DNA from 3 places in the Duganella sp. 3397 genome. Region 2 is predicted to be linked to each of the others. Evidence: predicted binding sites of a transcription regulator. Region 2 holds the regulator's gene; each other region holds the start of a gene.
The links. Region 2 encodes LexA, which represses DNA repair genes until DNA is damaged. Its sites were predicted from a motif close to ACTGTATNNNNATACAGT; they were not measured.
Positions count from the first base shown of each region.

Region 1: the regulator LexA is predicted to act here: its motif matches at 1,637-1,654, upstream of J2X54_RS14085 (DNA topoisomerase IV subunit B).
Region 3: the regulator LexA is predicted to act here: its motif matches at 1,838-1,855, upstream of J2X54_RS17760 (VRR-NUC domain-containing protein).

Region 1 covers NZ_JAVDVB010000004.1:294,493-298,650, reverse strand. Annotated here, with positions in the region: gene J2X54_RS14100 (hypothetical protein) at 1-403, shown strand, start outside; gene J2X54_RS14095 (TorF family putative porin) at 463-1,224, opposite strand; gene J2X54_RS14090 (hypothetical protein) at 1,238-1,486, opposite strand; gene J2X54_RS14085 (DNA topoisomerase IV subunit B) at 1,717-3,714, shown strand; gene parC (DNA topoisomerase IV subunit A) at 3,728-4,158, shown strand, end outside.
Region 2 covers NZ_JAVDVB010000010.1:109,732-113,889, reverse strand. Annotated here, with positions in the region: gene J2X54_RS24355 (DUF5695 domain-containing protein) at 1-1,903, shown strand, start outside; gene lexA (transcriptional repressor LexA) at 2,020-2,658, shown strand; gene J2X54_RS24345 (cystathionine gamma-synthase family protein) at 2,693-3,937, opposite strand; gene purF (amidophosphoribosyltransferase) at 4,030-4,158, opposite strand, start outside.
Region 3 covers NZ_JAVDVB010000005.1:284,166-288,323, forward strand. Annotated here, with positions in the region: gene J2X54_RS17755 (ATP-dependent DNA helicase) at 1-157, opposite strand, end outside; gene J2X54_RS17760 (VRR-NUC domain-containing protein) at 159-1,811, opposite strand; gene J2X54_RS17765 (phasin family protein) at 2,056-2,622, opposite strand; gene J2X54_RS17770 (hypothetical protein) at 2,680-2,850, opposite strand; gene J2X54_RS17775 (ATP-binding protein) at 2,926-4,158, opposite strand, start outside.

The DNA of each region.
Region 1 (4,158 bases), on a different contig from region 2:
CGACGACCTGGTGATCGACGCCTCGCATAATCAGGCGCGCGATGCGGCCTCGCTGGCCGGTGCCGCCGTCATCGTCGCGCTGCTGCGCCGCGCCGACCTCGAACACCAGGACCACGCCGCGCTGCTGGCGCGCCTGCGTGAGGCCAGCGCCGCCAATCCCGGCGCCAGGCTGCTGGTCACCGTGGCCCACGGCAGCGAACCGCTCACGCCGCACCAGACCGGATGCCTGCTGGTATTCGTGGCCCAGCTGCCGGGCGCGCGCCTGGCCGACACCCTGGTGCTCGACCACGACACCTATCACTCGCACCACAGCGCCTTCGAGGCAGATGCCTACAAGACCGCCAACGTGCTGTGCGCGCCCGAAGTGCGCCACCTGTATCGCCAGGTGTTCAGCGGCAGGTAACGAAATCGAGCCGGGCGGGATGAATCCCGGCCGGCTCGATCAGAACAGCTAAAAAATGATCAGAAGGTCTTGCTGACGGTGAGCACCAGCGCGGTCTTGCCGGTGAACTTGCCGTTCACTGGCGACGCGTACGCGGTCTTGCTGGCGTTGGTCCCTACCACGGCCAGCGCGCCGGAGACGATGCCGAAGTCGCGGGTGACGCCCACTTTCCAGTCGGTGTAGTTCGATACGTCGTTGTTCTTCACCTTCTGGTGGCCGGCGTGCAGGTTGATGGTGTTGCCCTCGCCTGCCTCGATATTGGCGCCAACATCGAGGTAGCCGCTGTTCTTGCTATCGACGAAGCCGAACAGGTTGGTCACCGAATGCGAGTACTTCACGTAGGCGGGACCGAAGCCCAGCTGACCATACACCTCGGTGGTATTGGCATTGGCAAAGCCGGCGACGTTTTTCAGGCCGTTCGACGGGTACACATAAGTGAGCACACCGACGTCGTAGGAGACCGCATCGCTCAGCTGTCCGCGCTTGCCACCATAGATGTCGAGTTCCACGTCGCCATCGCCCCCGGCATCCTTGGTCCACTTGATCGACGATGCCCAAGCGCCGATATACAGGCCGGTGGGGTTGTTGACGTAATCGGCACCGCCCTGCACGGCCGGCTGCAAACGGGTTTGCGAGATGCCGCGGAAGCGGTAGTCGGAGACCACGGCGGCGTTGAAGCTTACTTCGTTATCAGGCTTGGCAGCGACCGCAGCTTCCTGGGCATGCACCGCACCGGTGGCAAAAGCGGCGCCGAGCGCGGCGGCCAGTAGTAATTTGTTCATGTTGCGCTTTCTATTAGTAGTGGGATGTCTGAGTAAATCGCCCGAACTCCGCGCCGGGCAGCGACTGCATCACCGCATCCATCACCGGCGTGACCATCGCAGCGCCCACGCACAGCCACACCTTCATGCGGGTGCCTTGTTCGCAGATTTCGATGCGGATGAATTCGAGCGAATCGCCGCATATCCGCGTGACCATGCGGCGCAACTGGGTGACCGCTGCCGTGTCGACCTTGAGCGTCATTACGCAAGGGAACTGGTTCATAACGACTCCGATGAGGGTTGTGCGATGGAGTCAGCTTATCGGGCGGCCCGTAAAAACGGTCTAAAAAGACGGGGGCCTCCTGTAAACATCGTGTATAAATTGCCGCTGTTTGCTCCGGTTGAGGATAGAATACGCAAACACGCACAATTGACTGTACATAAACCCAGTACATAGTCCCAGTACTCAGTTCAGCACCTAAACCAGCATCGACATTATCAGCTTGATCACGTATGGCCACTAAAAAACCAGTTTCCGACTATAGCGAATCCTCCATCCGGGTCCTCAAGGGCCTGGAACCAGTCAAGCAGCGCCCGGGCATGTACACCCGCACCGAGAACCCGCTGCACATCATCCAGGAAGTCATCGACAACGCCTCGGACGAAGCACTGGGCGGCCATTGCAAGAACATTATCGTCACCCAGAACGCCGACGGCAGCATCACGGTGGAAGATGACGGCCGTGGCATTCCGGTCGGCCTGCACCCCGAAGAAGGCGTGCCCACGGTGGAAATCGTGTTTACGCGCCTGCACGCGGGCGGCAAATTCGACAAGGGTTCGGGCGGCGCCTACGCATTCTCGGGCGGCTTGCACGGCGTGGGCGTCTCGGTCACCAACGCGCTGTCCAAGCGCCTGGAGATCACGGTCTGGCGCAAGGAACCCAATGGCACCGGCCTGCACCACCTGGTGTTCGAGCATGGCGACGTGGTCGAACCGCTGACGTCCGTGGTCGCGCCGCGCGACGGCAAGAAGAGCGGCACGCGCGTGACCGCCTGGCCCGATGCGAAATACTTCGACTCGCCGGCGATCTCGCAAACCGAGCTGCAACGCCTGCTGCGCTCCAAGGCCGTGCTGCTGCCGGGTGTGACCGTCACGCTCACCAACGCCAAGACTGGCGAATCGCAGACCTGGCAGTACAACGACGGCCTGCGCGGCTACCTGACCGAGGCGCTGGCGCAGGCGACCGACGGCGAAACCCTGATTCCGCTGTTCGAAGGCGCGCAGTTTGCCGGCCCCGACACCGAAGGCTTTGCCGAAGGCGAAGGCGCGGCGTGGGTGGTGGCATGGACCGAGCAAGGCGCCGTGGTGCGCGAATCGTATGTGAACCTGATCCCCACGCCCAACGGCGGCACCCACGAATCGGGCCTGCGCGACGGCCTGTATGGCGCCGTCAAAAACTTCGTCGAGATGCACTCGCTGCTGCCAAAAGGCGTCAAGCTGCTGCCCGAAGACGTGTTTGCGCGCGTGTCGTTCGTGTTGTCGGCCAAGGTGCTGGACCCGCAATTCCAGGGCCAGATCAAGGAGCGCCTCAATTCGCGCGATGCGGTGCGGCTGGTGTCCACGTATTCCAAGCCGGCGCTCGAGCTGTGGCTCAATCACCACGTCGACTACGGCAAGAAGCTGGCCGAACTGGTGATCAAACAGGCGCAATCGCGTCTGCGCTCGCTGCAAAAAGTGGAAAAGAAAAAATCCTCGGGTGTGGCGGTTTTGCCCGGCAAGCTGACCGACTGCGAATCGACCGATGTCACCCGCACCGAATTGTTCCTGGTCGAGGGCGACTCGGCGGGCGGTTCGGCCAAGATGGGCCGCGACAAGGAATTCCAGGCCATCCTGCCACTGCGCGGCAAGGTGCTCAACTCGTGGGAAACCGATCGTGACCGCCTGTTCGCCAACAACGAGATCCACGATATCTCGGTGGCGATCGGCGTCGATCCGCACAGCGCCACCGACACGCCGGATTTGTCCGGTCTGCGCTACGGAAAAATCTGCATCCTGTCCGATGCGGACGTCGATGGATCGCACATCCAGGTGCTGCTGCTCACCCTCTTCTTCCGCCACTTCCCGGGCCTGATCGCCAACGGCAATATCTGCATCGCCCGCCCGCCGCTCTATCGCGTCGATGCGCCGGCGCGCGGCAAGAAGCCGATCCAGAAGCTGTACGCGCTCGACCCGGGTGAACTGGTGGCCATCGAGGACAAGCTGCGCAAGGATGGCCTGAAGGAAGGCGCCTGGTCGATCTCGCGCTTCAAGGGCCTGGGCGAGATGAACGCAGAACAGCTGTGGGAAACCACGATGAACCCGGACACGCGCCGCCTGCTGCCAGTGGCCCTGGGCGAGTACGAACACGGCGCCTCGGCCGCACGCTTCAATATGCTGATGGGTAAAGGCGAAGCTGCCGCCCGCCGCGCCTGGATCGAAGAACACGGCAACGAAGCCGAAGCAGATATCTAATAGAAACACTGACATGACTCAAGCAAATCTCTTTGACGAATCGCTGCCCGACCCGGACGGCGCCCTGCCGCCCGGCGGCCCCACCGACGGCGGCGAAACGCTCACGCTGTCCACCTTTGCCGAACGCGCCTACCTCGATTACGCCATCTCGGTGGTCAAGGGCCGCGCCCTGCCCGATGTGTGCGACGGCCAGAAGCCGGTGCAGCGCCGCATCCTGTATGCGATGAACGAAATGGGCCTCAACTCCACCGCCAAGCCGCGCAAATCGGCCACGGTGGTGGGCGACGTGCTCGGTAAATTGCACCCGCACGGCGACCAGTCGGTGTACGACGCCATGGTGCGCATGGCGCAGGACTTCTCGCTGCGCTATCCGCTGGTCGATGGCCAGGGTAACTTTGGCTCGCGCGACGGCGACGGCGCCGCTGCCATGCGTTACACCGAAGC
Region 2 (4,158 bases):
ACAGTGGAATACGCCCACCAGCATCACGCTGGCGCCGGGCGAACGGCGCGACATCGGCGTGCGCTTCACCCTGGCGCCGTCGATCTGCGCGATCGAGGCCAGCCTGATCGCGCAGAAGCGGCCAGTGGCGGTCGGCATCCCCGGTTACGTCGTGCCCACCGACCTCGACGCCACGCTGTTTCTCAACAGCCCGCTGCGCGTGACCGGCATCGTTAGCGCGCCGGCCGCAGCGCTGGTGGTGACACCGGCAGCAGCTGGCACTGTGGAAGCCAAGGGCTGGCGCCGCTACACGGTGCAGGGCCGCGCGTGGGGCCCTGCGCGCCTCAGCATCAGCTACGCCGACGGCAGCGTGCAAACCGTCAGCTATTTCGTCACCAAGCCGCTCGACCAGGTGGTCGCCGACCTCGGGCGCTTTACCACCACGCGCCAGTGGTTCGATGACAAGAACGATCCGTTCGGCCGCACGCCTGCCATTCTCACCTACGACCGCGAGGTCAACCGCGTGGTCACCGACGATCCGCGCGTGTGGATCTCGGGCATGAGCGACGAAGGCGGCGCCGGCAGCTGGGTGGCGGCCATGGCCAAGCAGCTCGACAATCCCGATGCAGCCGAGGTCGCCAAGCTCGAGCGCCTGGTCAATGAAACCGTGGTCGGCAAGCTGCAAGTGGCCGACGGCCCGCAAGCGGGCGCCGTGCGCAAGAGCCTGTTCTACTACGACCCCGCTGCTTTCCCCGGCTACTACGCTGCCGCGACCAACTGGAAAACCTGGACCTCGTGGTCGAAAAAGGACGCGGGCGACCTGGGCCGCGCCTACAACTATCCGCACGTGGCCATCGGCCACTGGGTGCTGTACCGGCTGGCGCGCAATCACGTGGGCCTGGTCACGGCGCACGACTGGCGCTGGTATCTGCAGCACGCCTACCAGACCACGGTGGCGATGATGCGCGACGCCCCCGAATACACGCGGTTCGGCCTGATGGAAGGCGACGTCTTCCTCGACATCCTGACCGACCTGCAACACGAGGGCATGACGGTCGAAGCGGCCGACATGCGGCGCATGATGCAGCAACGCGCCGACCACTGGCGTACCCTCGCCTTCCCGTTCGGCAGCGAAATGGCGTGGGACTCCACCGGCCAGGCCGAGGTGTACGCCTGGATGCGCCATTTCGGCTACCAGCGGCAAGCCGACATTACGCGCGAAGTGATACTCGGCTACGATCCGGCCATGCCCAGCTGGGCCTACAACGGCAATGCCCGCCGCTACTGGGACTTCCTGTACGGCGGCAAGACCGCGCGCATCGAGCGCCAGGTGCACCACTACGGCTCGACCTTGAACGCGGTGCCGCTGTTCGACGCCTACCGCGCCAATCCGGCCGACTTGCACTTGCTGCGCGTGGCCTACGGCGGCCTGCTGGGCGGCATCACCAATATCGACCGCGACGGCTTCGGCTCGGCCGCCTTCCACGCCTGGCCCGACATGATGCGCTGGGATGCCTACAGCGGCGACTACGGCATGGGCTTCTACGGCCACGCCATTGCCAGCGCCAGTTACGTGCTCAAGGATCCGACCTTCGGCTGGCTGGCGTTTGGCGCCAACCTCGACGAGCAGGCCGACGGCCTGATTCGCATCGTGCCGCGCGACAGCGCCCGCACCCGCCTGTTCGTGGCGCCGGCGCGCGCCTGGATCACGCTCGAAGCCGGCAAGATCGACAGCGCCACCTACGATCCGCGCAGCGGCGCCATCACACTGGAGCTGGCGGCGGCAAGCGTGCAAACGCCCGCTGCGCGGCTGCGGGTGGAAAGTCCCAGGCAGTTGAAGGCCGGTGAATTGTTAATTGAGCGCGGCAGTTACGTGGTGCCATTGGCCAAAACTGCCCGGCGCGTCGTGCTGGAGCCGCTCTGAGACGGGCCTGTAACAACTTTTTTCACATTATTTCGCCTGATGCAAGAAATTCTCTTGCATTGGCGCGCATACTGTACAAAAATACAGACTGTCTATATACACAGCCTACTGACCCCATGATCAAGCTCACCGCACGCCAGGAACAAATTCTCAATCTGATCAAGGACGCCATCGAAAACACCGGCTTCCCGCCCACGCGCGCCGAGATCGCCAACGAGCTGGGCTTCAAGTCGGCCAACGCCGCCGAAGAGCACTTGCAGGCGCTGGCGCGCAAGGGCGCGATCGAAATCGCGGCCGGCACGTCGCGCGGCATCCGCCTGCTCGGTGTGCATGCGGAGCCGGCCGCCGCCAGGATTCCACCTTCGTTGATGATGTCGCTGCCGCTGATCGGCCGCGTGGCTGCCGGTTCGCCCATCCTGGCGCAGGAAAACCTGGAGGCGAGCTACAGCGTGGATCCGGCCATGTTCTCGGCCAAGCCCGACTACCTGCTCAAGGTGCGCGGCGAATCGATGCGCGACGCCGGCATCATGGACGGCGACCTGCTGGCGGTGAAAAAGATCGACAGCGCCAAGAATGGCCAGATCGTGGTGGCGCGCATCGGCAACGAAGTGACGGTCAAGCGCTACCGCAAGACCGGCTCGCTGGTGGAGCTGCTGCCGGAAAACCCGGAGTTCAAGATCATCAAGGTCGATCCGGAGGCGGACGAGTTTGCGCTCGAAGGCCTGGCAGTAGGCTTGATGCGTACCTGGCACTAAAAAACAAGGACCGCCGCGGCGGTCCTTTTTGTTTTCAGCATCCTTCCAGGGCGCAGCTGAAGTCTTCCAGCAGGTCGTCCTCATCCTCGATGCCGACCGACACCCGTATCAGCGACTCCGCAATCCCCATCGACGCGCGCCGCTCGGCGCCCATCTCGTAGAAGATCGTGTGCGCCACCGGGATGATCAGGGTGCGCGTGTCGCCGAGGTTCGATGCCGGAATCGCCAGTTTCAGGCGATTGAGGAAATCGAAGCAGTCGATGCCGTCCTTCAGTTCAAAACTCAGCAGCGAACCATGCTTGCGGAACAGCTCGGAGCTGATGCCATGCTGCGGATGCGAGGCCAGGCCCGGGTAGTACACCGCCGCCACGCGCTCGTCCGATTCCAGCAGCCTGGCCAGCGCCAGCGCGTTGCTGCTGGTGCGCTCCATGCGCAGCGCCAGGGTTTCGGCGCCCACCGCGATATGGTGCGCGGCCTCTGGCGCCAATGACGCACCGAAGTCGCGCAGCGCCTTGGCGCGGATTTGCGCCAGGCCCCATTGCAGCGGCTGCGCCTTTTTATAGTTCTCGTAGATGTTCGGGAACCGGGTCCAGTCATAGGCGCCGGTATCGGTGATGCTGCCACCCAAAGCGTTGCCGTGGCCGCCGATCGACTTGGTCAGTGCATTGACCACCAGGCCGGCGCCGACCGACTTGGGCCGGAACAAATACGGCGTGGTCATGGTGTTATCGACCACGTACAGGATGCCGCGCGCCTGGCACAGTTCGCCAATACGCTTGAGGTCGGCCACCTGCGTGCGCGGGTTGGCGATGGTTTCCACGAACACCACGCGGGTGTTGTCGGTGATGGCCGCCGCCACGTTGGCGACGTCGGTGGCATCGACGAACGACACGCCCACGCCCTGCGCCATGGTGGTTTGCCACAGGCTGTTGGTATTACCGAACAAGAACGACGACGACACCACGTGGTCGCCGGTACGCAGCAGCGCCTGGAACACGGCGCCGATCGCGCCCATGCCGGTGGCGAAGCAGATCGTGCCCACGCCCTGCTCCATCTGGTTGACCTTGTCTTCCAGCGCGGCGATGGTCGGGTTGCCCTGGCGGCCGTAGCGAAAGCCCGGCTCCTTGCCCTGGAATACCGATGCTAGCTGGCGCGCATCGGCGTAGCCGAAAGCCACCGAGGTGTGGATCGGCTTGTGCAGCGATCCGTGCTCGATGCCCTTCTGGCGGTCGTTGTGCAGGATGGTGGTGGTGAAGCCGTAGTTTTTCTTGTCGGTCATGGTCTGCCCAATTCAAACCCGCACCGCCACAACCGGGGTCGGACCCCTGCTGGGTCAGACCCCATGACGTGGGTGTGCGGGGTAAAACGTCATCAGCCTTCGTTGGCCAGGTTCAGGTTCAGCTGCGAGCGGCCTGCGTCTTCCGGCTTGGCGGCCTTGGTCGGGTTGTTGCGCTCGTTTTCCAGCTTGTCCAGGTACTCGCGGCTGACGTCGCCGGTGAT
Region 3 (4,158 bases), on a different contig from region 2:
CGTAGCCATCGGCGCGGCGCGAGGCGACTACCGCGTGGCCGGCCATGCCTTCCTGCGCCGTGGGCGAGGGCGTGAAGCGCAGGTCGAGGTCGCCCTCCTTGGCGGTGAACTCGCACAGCGCGCGCACGGCGATGGTGTAGGTGCCGGCAGTTTCCACGTCAGGCCGCCCACTGCAAATAGCACACGGCCACCGGCATTTCGTGCGTGGCGCAGTAATCGATCCAGCGCAGCTGGTTGTCCTGCAGGCGGTCGCCCGGCCCTTTCACTTCGATCATGGTGTAGCGCCGCTCGGCGGGCCAGAACTGGATCAGGTCGGGAAAGCCGGTGCGGTTGGCCTTGATGTCTTGCAGAATGCGCTCGAAAGCGCGGCGCAGGTGCACCGGCGGGATGCACTCGAGCGCCAGGTCCAGCAAATCGTCGCTGAGCGCCTGCCAGTGCAGGAACGGCGACTGGATGCCGCGCTTGGCGCCGTGGTTGGCGCGGATGGTGGCGCGGTAGTCGCCGCTGTCGAGCTGGGCGAAGCAGGCGGCAAACTGGGCGGCGCGGCGGCGCTGGAAGTCGGCGCTGTGCAAGTCGGCCGGAGCGCGGTGGTACGGGTGGAAAAAAGCGCCCGGCACCGGGCAGAACACGGCTTCCCAGCACAGCAGCCCGAACAGCGAATTGATCAGCGAATTTTCCACGTAGTACACCGGTGCGTCTTCGCGCGCCAGGTGGTCGCGCACGACGAATTCCACGTAATGGTGCTCGGTGGGCAGCGGCAGGCTGAGGTCGATGCGCAGCGGCCTGGCCGGTGGCACCGGCGGCGGCTTGGCGTGACCGAGCTTGCGGGCCAGCCGTGGCGCCATGCGCAGCAGTTGCTGGCGTTCGGCTTCGGTTTCGGGCGCAGCCATGGCCTGCTGCAGCAGGTCGAAGGCGGCGCGCGGCTGCTCGTCTTTTTCCAGCACGCGGATGGCGCGGGCGCGCGCGCCAGGATACGGACACGCTGCGTACACGGCGTGCGCGGCCGGCCAGTCGCGCAGCTTTTCCAGGTGCTGGCCGATGGCAAAGGTGAGCTTGTGACGGCGGCTGAGCAGCCATTCGTTATCGTCCGCGCAGGCGGGCAGGTCGGCGATGATGGCGGCCGGGTCTTCACCAAGCTCGAAGCGTTCGCGGCAGCGGTGCAGGGCCAGGAAGTCGTCGATGTCGCGGCGCGTGCGAAAGCCGCGCGCTGCCGGTGGAAAGTCCACTTTCTCGTACTGGAAAATGCCGAGGTCCGACAGCACGAACTCGGTCCAGTCCTGGTGAAAATTGCCGAAGAAAATCAGGCGCAGGCGGTCGCACAGGTCTTGCACCAGGTTGCGGTAGGCGTGGTCGCCGGAATCGTTCCACCACTGCGAATACGGTTGCGGCGTTGCAAACTGTTCGCGCAGCGCCGCCAGCTGGTCGGCCTTGCGCAGGTGGCGCACGTTGGCGCCGAGCTGGAATATCTTGCCGATCTCGGGCTTTTGCAGCAGCTCGAACAATTGGTCGAGGTCGAGCTGGGGATCGTGTTCGATCAGGCCCAGCGCGGCCAGGGGCAGGGCGGCCGCGTGGGTGTCGCCGATTTCGGCGTAGATCAGTTTACTAGCGCGAAAGACCGTACCCTTGCGCATGACCATGCGCACCAAGAGCGCGCGCGAACACTGCGGCAGGGTGGGAAAGTGGTACAGGAAATCGCGTTCGTCGGCCGTGAGCAGGTCGTCGTAGCGTTCGCCTATCCACGTCAGTACCCGGTGAAAATTCTCCAGGTAGTAGAAAGGATTGTCGAGCGGATTGGCGAAAACATTGTTCATTGCGGGCACGGCAGGGAAAGGCGATGGCTGTATTTATGTACAGTGTATCGCTTTCCGAGGTGGATGCCCAGAGAAATTCTTGCGGCAGGTCCTGGTCAACCAGGATCCGCGACGTCCTCTCCGTCATTCCCGCGAAAGCGGGAATCCATGGAACATTTGCTTCGTCTCAGCATCGAAGACAGGAAACACGGGTCACAGGTGCTATGGATCCCCGCGTCCGCGAGGATGACGGAGCCGCAGGCTGCTATTTAGGTTCCGCAGCCTTGGCCGCTTCGGCCGCCTTCTGCTCGACCAGCGCATTGGCCTTGGCAATCTGCTCTTCCACCGACTGCACCGCCTGCTTGGTGGCCTTGGTCACCTGCTCGTAGCCGCTGAAGGCATTGTCGATCGCCGATTTGACGATCTGCACGGCGTTTTCCGAACCGGGACGGACGTTCTTGGTGACGTCGTAGATCAGCGCGCTGAGGTTGGTCTTGGCTTCGGCCATGTGGGCGTCGGCGGCGCGCGTAAACTCTTCGCGGATGTCGGCGATGATGGCGCCCAGTTGCTGGTTGTAGGCGGTGGCACCTGCCACACCTGGCTGCACCTTGGCGGCGGCCAGGCTCATCGCTGCCTTGGGATCGGCAGCCTGGCTCATTTCCTTGCCGGCGGCCAGGCCGTCGGCCATATGCGACTTGGCGGTGGCCATATTCAGGGCGACGACTTGCTCCACGCCTTGCACCGCGCGCGCGGTCAGGGTGTTGAAGGTTTCCAGTTGAAATTCAAACAGGGCTTTGGTGGCGTTGGCAAACTGCTCGGGATTGGTGAACATACGGTCTCCTCATGTGAATGATGGGCTGATGCTCCGGGGTGGTCCCCATGTTGTTATTTATTTGATGACGATGGCCAGTTTTTCGCAGCGGCTGTCGCGGAACGGACCACGGAACTTTTTCCAGCCCGGCCCCAGTTGCGTGGGCGAGCAAGTGAGCACCTTGGCATCGACGATGCTTTGCCATTGCCAGTAGTGCGCCGGTCCAGCCTGAAGTTGCCCACTGAACATAGTAAACGACAATAATGTTATGACACGAAGAAAGTGTTTAGACATGGCGCAAGAGTACAGCAAATCGCTGCGCCCTCAAAGTGGTGCGCTTTTTGGCAGACGCAGGGTGAACCGCGTGCCCAGGCCCACCTTGCTGGCCACGTCGATATGGCCGCCCAGCACGCCGGTGACGATGTTGTGGGTGACGTACAGGCCCAGCCCCGAACCACCGGCGCCCATGCGGGTGGTGAAGAACGGATCGTAGATGCGCGGCAGGTTGCCGCCGGCGATGCCGATGCCGTCGTCGATGACGTCGATCACAACCTCCTCACCGCTGTCGTGGGCGGCCACGCGCAGGGTGCCGGTCCTGCCGTCTTTGCCGCTGCCGAATCCGTGCACCACGGCGTTGTCGATCAGCTGCCGCAGCGCCTGCAGCAGCGGGGCGGGGTAGCTGTCGAGCTCGAGTGATTGGTCGAGCTCCTGTTCCAGGGTGACGCCTTGCCGGCGCAGGTCGGCTTCCAGCGCGTGCAATAGCTCGCCCACCTGTTCGCCCAGCCGGAAACGGCTGCGCTGCGACTGCGCACCATCGACCGCGATGCGGCGGAAGCTGGCTACCAGCGCCGCCGCCCGGTTCAGGTTGCGCAGCACCACCTGGTCGGCGCTGGCGGCCTGGTCGAGATAGGTTTCCAGCACCGAACGGCGCAGTCCGCCTTCCAGCTCGCGCCGCAATTCGGCCGTGCGTTCGCTCATGGTGCTGGCCATCACCAGGCTGTTGCCGATCGGCGTATTCAGTTCGTGCGCCACGCCAGCCACCAGCGCGCCCAGCGCCGCCAGCTTGTCTCGGCGCACCAGCTCGTCCTGGGTCAGGCTGAGGTTTTCCAGCGCCGCCGTCAGTTCCTCGTTGACTTGCTCGGCCTGGTCTTTAGATCGCAGTAGCTCCAAGGTGCGCGCCGCAACCAGCTCTTCCAGGTGCTCGCGGTGGCGCAGCAATTCTTCCTCGCGCCGGGTACGCGTGATGGCAATGCCGGCCAGGTGCGCGGCGGCGCCGATCAGGTCCAGTTCCTCGGCATCGGGCGCGCGCACGGTGCGGTAGTACATGGCGAACGAGCCGATCACGGTGCTGCTGTCCTGCATGATGGGGATCGACCAGCAGGCGCGCAGGCCGTAGCGTGAGGCCACGGCGCGGTAGGGCGCCCACAGCGGGTCATTGTCGATATCGGCCACGATCACGGTGGCGCGGCGGTGCATGGCCGTGCCGCACGAGCCGGCTGCGGGGCCGATGGGCAGGCCGACCAGCGCGTCGAGATAGGCGCTTGGCATGCTGGGGCC